2 regions of the Desulforamulus hydrothermalis Lam5 genome follow, and region 2 is predicted to be linked to the other one. Evidence: a T-box and tRNA genes for the amino acid it is inferred to sense, from the RefSeq annotation. Region 2 holds a T-box; the other holds one or more tRNA genes.

Region 1 (3,279 bases), on a different contig from region 2:
CGCATTACGGAAAGAACGATAGATGGATGGTTGTACATTAATCACCGCACTGACGGCAGCAAAGACTTTAGGTTCAATTTGCAGCAGGGTGCATATATACATGGACAGGGCAACCGCAATTCCCGTTTTTAGTATTCTGGCACCCACAAAGTGAAATATCCCGGATAAAGGCATGTGAACAACCCCCCTATAAATCAAGGTAAGATTTGTTTTTTTATGTAAAAAGAAAAAGGCGCTCGTAATTTCAGCGCCTTTGCTTCTTAACCCAATGGGCGGGCAACTGCCTGCCGGTTTGAAAACACCTGTATCTCCCGATAGCCCACCCGTTTGGCCAAAGCAACGGCTTGCGAAAAATTCGCCCCTACATCCTTCGGGCAGTGGGCATCTGAGCTGATGACAATGGGTACCCCTTGTTTATAGCATGCTTCCAGCAATAACGGGTGAGGATATATTTCCCCCACCGGTTTCCTTAAACCGGCTGTACTGATCTCTATACATGTGCCGTTGGCCGCCAGCAGCCTGGCAACCCGGTCGTATAACTCCTTAAGAAAGTTTACATCTTCCGGTACATACTTAAAAATTTTAGCTAAGTCAAGGTGCCCGGCAATATCAAATAACTTGCTCTGTGCCAAACTCTCAACTCGTTCAAAATAAGCCAGCCAAACCTCCTCAACTTTTCTCCGGTTCCATTCCTCTTTCATCTCCGACAGGTCGATACCCCATTCATCAATCCAGTGTACCGAACCTATAACGTAGTCAAAAGGATAATTTTTAATAAATGCTTCTATTTCTTTTTCTTTGCCCGGAAAGTAATCCATCTCAATGCCAAACTTTACCCTGATTCCCGCTTGCCGGGCTTTCAGAATCATCTCTAAATATTCTTCCATTCTCTGGTTTTGCCTTGCTTCCACCCAATCATTCCAGAAAATATGACGGGTCTCTACAAACCTGTAAGCATGTTCTGAAATTCCCCACTCCTCAATCCCCGCCGCCTCGGCCCGGCGCGCAAACTTCGATAGCCATTCTACAGTGTATGGCCCTTGTTCCACATGAATATGATAGTCTGTTAACATTTTTCACCCACCTTGCAGTTCTATAAAGCCAATCATATAAGCAGTTAAGAAAAAAATCAATAAATTTAAACTGTATACATATTTAAGATAATGTTTTATTTGTCTAAATTTTTCTGATAAAATTAAATTGTGTTATTATCTTTCAGATTGGAGGTTTATTAATGTCCCACCTTACCAAAGACGATCTGGTTAATCTGCTCAACAGGTTGCGCCAGGATATGCAAAATGAAAACCAAATTCAGCCTGCCTCTATCACTGAGGAGGAAAAGGAATTGTTGAAAATGTATATTCCCATGCAATTGAGCGAAGAAAGCGCCAAACAAATGATGGAGATGCTGCATGAAATACAGACGGGTAAACGCCCCCCTCTTTCCGAACAGGAAAGAATTAAGCTAAATCAGAAGAACATGGATGAAAGCCTAATCAACTTCTTAAATAAGTTGGCCACAGCAGACCAGGATGAGTTGGCCGCTATTTATGAAATATGTGAGCGCATACGATCCAACCGTTGAAAAACTAACAAGGGTATGTCTCAAATAATATTTGACTTTACCTAAAAGTCCAGTTATAATAAGATGGTTGGCGCGGGATAGAGCAGTTGGCAGCTCGTCGGGCTCATAACCCGAAGGTCGGAGGTTCAAGTCCTCCTCCCGCAACCAGTAAATTAACTCTGCTAAAAGGCAGGGTTTTTCCTTTTTGATTGAAAAAGAAAACCTTCCACCGTGAGGCATAAATTTTACTGCCAAACTTTACCGGAAGTATAATCTGTTTATAAATAAAACAATAATTTTAGCTTGTATTTCGCAAAACCATATGTTAAAATATCATGTGTTGATTAAAAAAATGTCCCAGTAGCTCAGCTGGATAGAGCAACGGACTTCTAATCCGTAGGTCAGGGGTTCGAATCCCTTCTGGGACGCCAGTAAAATCAAGGCTTCTAGCAATTTTGCCAGAAGCCTTTTTCTGTGTCAGGGGAACAAATTTATTTGTTTATTTGCCACCCGTATAAACCTGCTTTTTCATAATTTGCTTCTTTCAATGCCCCCAGAAACCCTTTTGAAACGTCTATCGGAGACGGTCCAGAGGAACAGGCTGCAGCAGTAAATAGAAAAGCCGAACAACACAAGGATAGTAACCCTGTTTTTAACCTTTTCATAAAAAACCTTCTTTTAGGCACAGATCTCAATTTGCATCCCGATAAACCTGCCAAATCCCCTTCGCCAATTTACACATATCTTCTCTTAACCAGCCCGGTTCCAATACTTCTACATTATCCCCCCATTGGACAATCCAGGTTTTCATCTCCTTGATACCACAAACCATAAAGGAAACAATAATGGAACCGTCAGGCAGTTCTTCCTCCAGCACTTGCGAGGGATGGTAAATCAAATTCTTTACCCGGTGGGCTACCCGGTGGTTAAACTTTAGCCTAACCCGGCAGACCTCACCGTCGTTGATGACGCCCCAGCTGTGGGCCATGTATTTTTTTAAATTAAAATCGGCGGGATATTGGTACTTTTCTGAGGTATAGGGAAATACATCTCTAATTTGATCAACCCGGAAAACCCGGATGGCGTTACGGGTAAGGCATTTGCCCACCAGGTACCAGTTTTGCCGCTTGCAGATCAGGCCATAGGGTTCCACCACTCGTTCGGTTTCCCTCTGGCTGTGGGTGACAAAGTAGCGAATCTTGACTCTGTGGCAATCCTTTAAGGCCTGGACTAACTTGGAGAACATTTCACCAACCCGTTCCGGTTCCACCAGGGTTTCCTCCACCAGGTGGATACGGTTCTGCAGCTTTTCCACTGCCAACTCTTTGGGGTCGTAATGGTACTTGAACAAGGTAGATACCAACGCATCCTTTAATTCATTTAAATGACCCGTCAGGGCAGATCCCTTCTGCTGCAGCAGGCTTAAAAATAGCACCGTAGCCTTTTCCGGACTCAGGCTGGGTAAATAGCCAACTTCCAGGCAGTAGCAGGTTCTCTTGCTGCCCTCGATAACCCGCTCATGCTTTATTAAAGGGACTCTCATTTCATTCACAATGGTGTTTAAATCCCGGTGAATTTGCCGTTCGGAAACTTCAAACTTATCCATCAATTCTTTTACAGTTACCCCGCCATAGGGTGTTTTTTTATTAATGAGATCGATCATCATATTAAGCCGTAATCCCCGGGTGGCATCTTTCTTTGGCCGTACACTCATA
Region 2 (3,279 bases):
CGTTTTACCGCGGTGCCGGCGGGCAGTTTGCCCCAGCGCAGGCTTTCCAAGGTGTGCAGCGCCGGTTGATCGGCTATGCCCAGTTGGTTCCACACGCGGGCGGGCAGGTGGGGCATAAAGGGTGACGCCATAACAGTGGCAAAACGAATAACTTCCGCCACGTTGTATAATACCGTCTGCAGCCGTTCGGTCTCACCGTTTTTAGCCAGTGTCCAGGGGGCGGTTTCTTCCAAATACTTGTTGGCCCGGCCGATCATTTGCCAGATGGCGGCCAGGGCGTTGGCCAGCTCAAATTTATCCATGTATTCTGCCACCAGTCGGGGAGTTGCGGTGGCCAGTTCAATCAGTTCGGCATCCGGCCCTGCCGGAGCAGCAGGCGGCTGCAGAACGCCCTGCAGGTATTTTTCCACCATGGTGGCCGTACGGGACAGCAAGTTGCCGTAGTCGTTGGCCAAATCCATATTAATACGCTTCACCAGAGCCTCCTCGGAATACAGGCCGTCCGAGCCAAAGGGCAGTTCCCGCAGCAGGAAATAGCGCACCGCATCCACCCCGTATTTATCCACCAGCACATGGGGATCCACCACATTGCCTTTGGATTTTGACATCTTGCCGCTGTCCAGCAGCAGCCAGCCATGGCCGATTACCTTTTTAGGCAGGGGCAAACCCAGAGCCATCAGCATAATGGGCCAAATAACGGTATGAAAACGTACGATATCTTTTCCTACCAGGTGAATATCCGCCGGCCAGAATTTGCGGTAAAGGCTGTCATCCTGCGTACCATAGCCCAGGGCCGAAATATAGTTGGTTAAAGCATCTACCCACACATACACTACGTGTTTATGGTCAAAGGGTACCGGTATGCCCCAATCAAAGGTAGTTCTGGATACACACAGGTCTTCCAAACCCTGTTTAACAAAGCTGACCATCTCGTTGCGGCGGGAAACCGGCTGAATAAAGTCCGGGTTTTCTTCTATAAACTTGAGCCAGCGGTCGGCGTATTTAGACATCCGGAAGAAATAGCTTTCCTCCCGCACTTTTTCTACCTCCCGCCCGCAATCAAGGCATTTGCCCTCCGCCAGCTGGTATTCGGTGAAAAAGGTCTCACAGGGTGTGCAGTACCACCCTTCGTATGCCGATTTGTAAATGTCGCCCTGGTCATATAGCTGCCGGAAAAACTGCTGTACTACTTTGCGGTGCCGTTCATCAGTGGTACGGATAAAATCATTGTAACTGACATCCAGGCGCTGCCACAGCCTTTTAAATCCCTCAACAATATGATCCACATATTCCTTGGGGGTTTGGTTTTTGGCCTTGGCCGCCCGTTCAATTTTTTGTCCGTGTTCGTCCGAACCGGTGAGGAACCAGACTTCATGGCCGGTAAGCCGCTTGTAGCGGGCTATGGCATCCGCCGCCACCGTAGTATAAGCATGTCCGATATGCAGGTTGTCGCTGGGGTAATAAATGGGTGTGGTAATATAAAAACCGGCTTTTGTCAAAGTATATCCGTCCTTCCTGAATTAATTTAATTAATAAATGAATGGGCCTGGCAAATTAAGTTTAAAATTCCCCCTGGCCAAAAATAAACCCCGCCCCCTGGCAGGGGCGAGGCCAGATAACCCGCGGTACCACCCTGATTCACTACCGCCTTGCGGCGGCAGTCTCAGCGTGCTTAAACAGCACGGCACAGCAGTTAACGGTGCTTCACCGGCCGGCCCTACTGACATCCTTCGAACCGGCAACTCCGGGGCCATGTTCAACCGGCTTTTCCTGCGGGCTTCCACCTTTCCCCGCTCTCTGTAAGGCGACCCCGGTTTACTCATCCCCATCATCGCTTTAATCACTTCGATTGTAACCAACAAAAACTGCCATGTCAAGTTTTCCCGTTTTAGTGTAATTTATACCATTTTATTACAAAAATTAAAAGTAAAATATTGACTGTAACGGGTATCACTGGTATGATTAGTTGTAGTAAATTTTGGTATATTGTCGAAGCCTAATATGGGGAGGGAAGCGGAATGAAATCCACAGGTATTGTTCGCAAGGTGGACGAGCTGGGTCGGGTAGTGATTCCCATTGAGCTGCGCCGCACACTGGGCATAGACGAGAAAGACGCCCTGGAAATTTATGTGGACAATGAGAAAATTATTTTGCGCAAGTATGAACCGGCTTGTGTTTTCTGCGGTAACGCTTCGGACGTACAACATTACAGAGGCAAAATGGTTTGCCGCGAATGCGCCGCCGCTATGGCAGAAAACATCGCTAAAGAAGTTGGTTAGAGTTAGAAAGGTAGCAAGCGAGAGACCGGCTGTGTCTCTCGCTTTTACTTTGCTCATCCTTTACGGCCTTCATCACCATGGACAGCGGCGTAAACCTCTCTTTTGGCCAGGCCCCGCAGCCGGGCCACCTGCTTAATGGCTTCCTTCTGCGCAATCCCCTGGTCTACCAGGGATGCCACATGCTCGGCCAAAGAAAGCTCCGCCCAGGTCTCCTGCTGCCGGGCGGCAGCCTCTGCCGGGGGCAGCCCCCCCACTATCAGGGTGATTTCACCCCGGGGCGGGTTTTGCCGGTAGTAATCTGCCAGCCGGGCAAGGGTACCACGTTTGAATTCTTCGTGCAGTTTGGTCAGTTCCCGGGCCACTGCACAGGGCCGGTCGCCCCAGATGGCCAGCATGTCCCGCAGGGTGTCGGCCAGCCGGTGGGGAGATTCGTAAAACACCATGGTGCGCTGTTCTCCCTGCAGGGCCTGCAGCTGTTTTCGGCGGGTTTTCGGTTGGTTAGAAAGAAAACCCTCAAACACAAATTTATGGGTAGGCAAACCGGCTGCCGTCAGGGCAGCGATAGCAGCCACCGGCCCGGGTACCGGCACCACTGCAATATCATGCTGCAGAGCCTGGCACACCAATTCGGCGCCGGGGTCTGAAATGCCCGGCGTGCCGGCATCCGCCACCAGAGCAATGTTTTCTCCCTGCAACAGCCGTTGTATCAGGTGATCCGCTTTGCTTTGGCTGCTGTGGGAGTGGTAACTGACCAGGGGGGTATGGATTTCGTAATGACTTAATAATTTTCTGGTATGGCGGGTATCTTCGGCAGCAATGCAATCCGCTTCTTTTAATACCCGCAGGGCCCGCAGGGTAATGTCTTCCAGGTTGCCGATGGGGGTGGCGCAAAGGTATAAAACCCCCGGCAATTTACGCTCCATCTGACGGTTCTCCCCGGTTCATCAGGGCATAGCAAAAGATGCACTCACCGTCTCGCCCTTTGCCAAAGTACAGGTTG

Evidence for each region. The T-box of region 2 lies ahead of metG (methionine--tRNA ligase). A T-box ahead of a tRNA ligase gene usually reads a tRNA of that ligase, here a tRNA-Met.
Region 1: it has a tRNA-Met gene. The T-box ahead of metG (methionine--tRNA ligase) is inferred to sense a tRNA for this amino acid. The anticodon was not compared.

The regions. Positions count from the first base shown of each region.
Region 1 is NZ_CAOS01000004.1:9,971-13,249, reverse strand. Features, by position in the region: gene DESHY_RS04035 (FUSC family protein) at 1-174, opposite strand, end outside; gene DESHY_RS04030 (histidinol-phosphatase) at 261-1,073, opposite strand; gene DESHY_RS04025 (hypothetical protein) at 1,235-1,585, shown strand; tRNA gene DESHY_RS04020 (tRNA-Met) at 1,657-1,732, shown strand; tRNA gene DESHY_RS04015 (tRNA-Arg) at 1,919-1,995, shown strand; gene DESHY_RS04010 (helix-turn-helix transcriptional regulator) at 2,256-3,278, opposite strand.
Region 2 is NZ_CAOS01000011.1:116,485-119,763, reverse strand. Features, by position in the region: gene metG (methionine--tRNA ligase) at 1-1,499, opposite strand, end outside; T-box leader at 1,599-1,841, opposite strand; gene DESHY_RS08755 (AbrB/MazE/SpoVT family DNA-binding domain-containing protein) at 2,019-2,279, shown strand; gene rsmI (16S rRNA (cytidine(1402)-2'-O)-methyltransferase) at 2,333-3,202, opposite strand; gene DESHY_RS08745 (initiation-control protein YabA) at 3,192-3,279, opposite strand, start outside.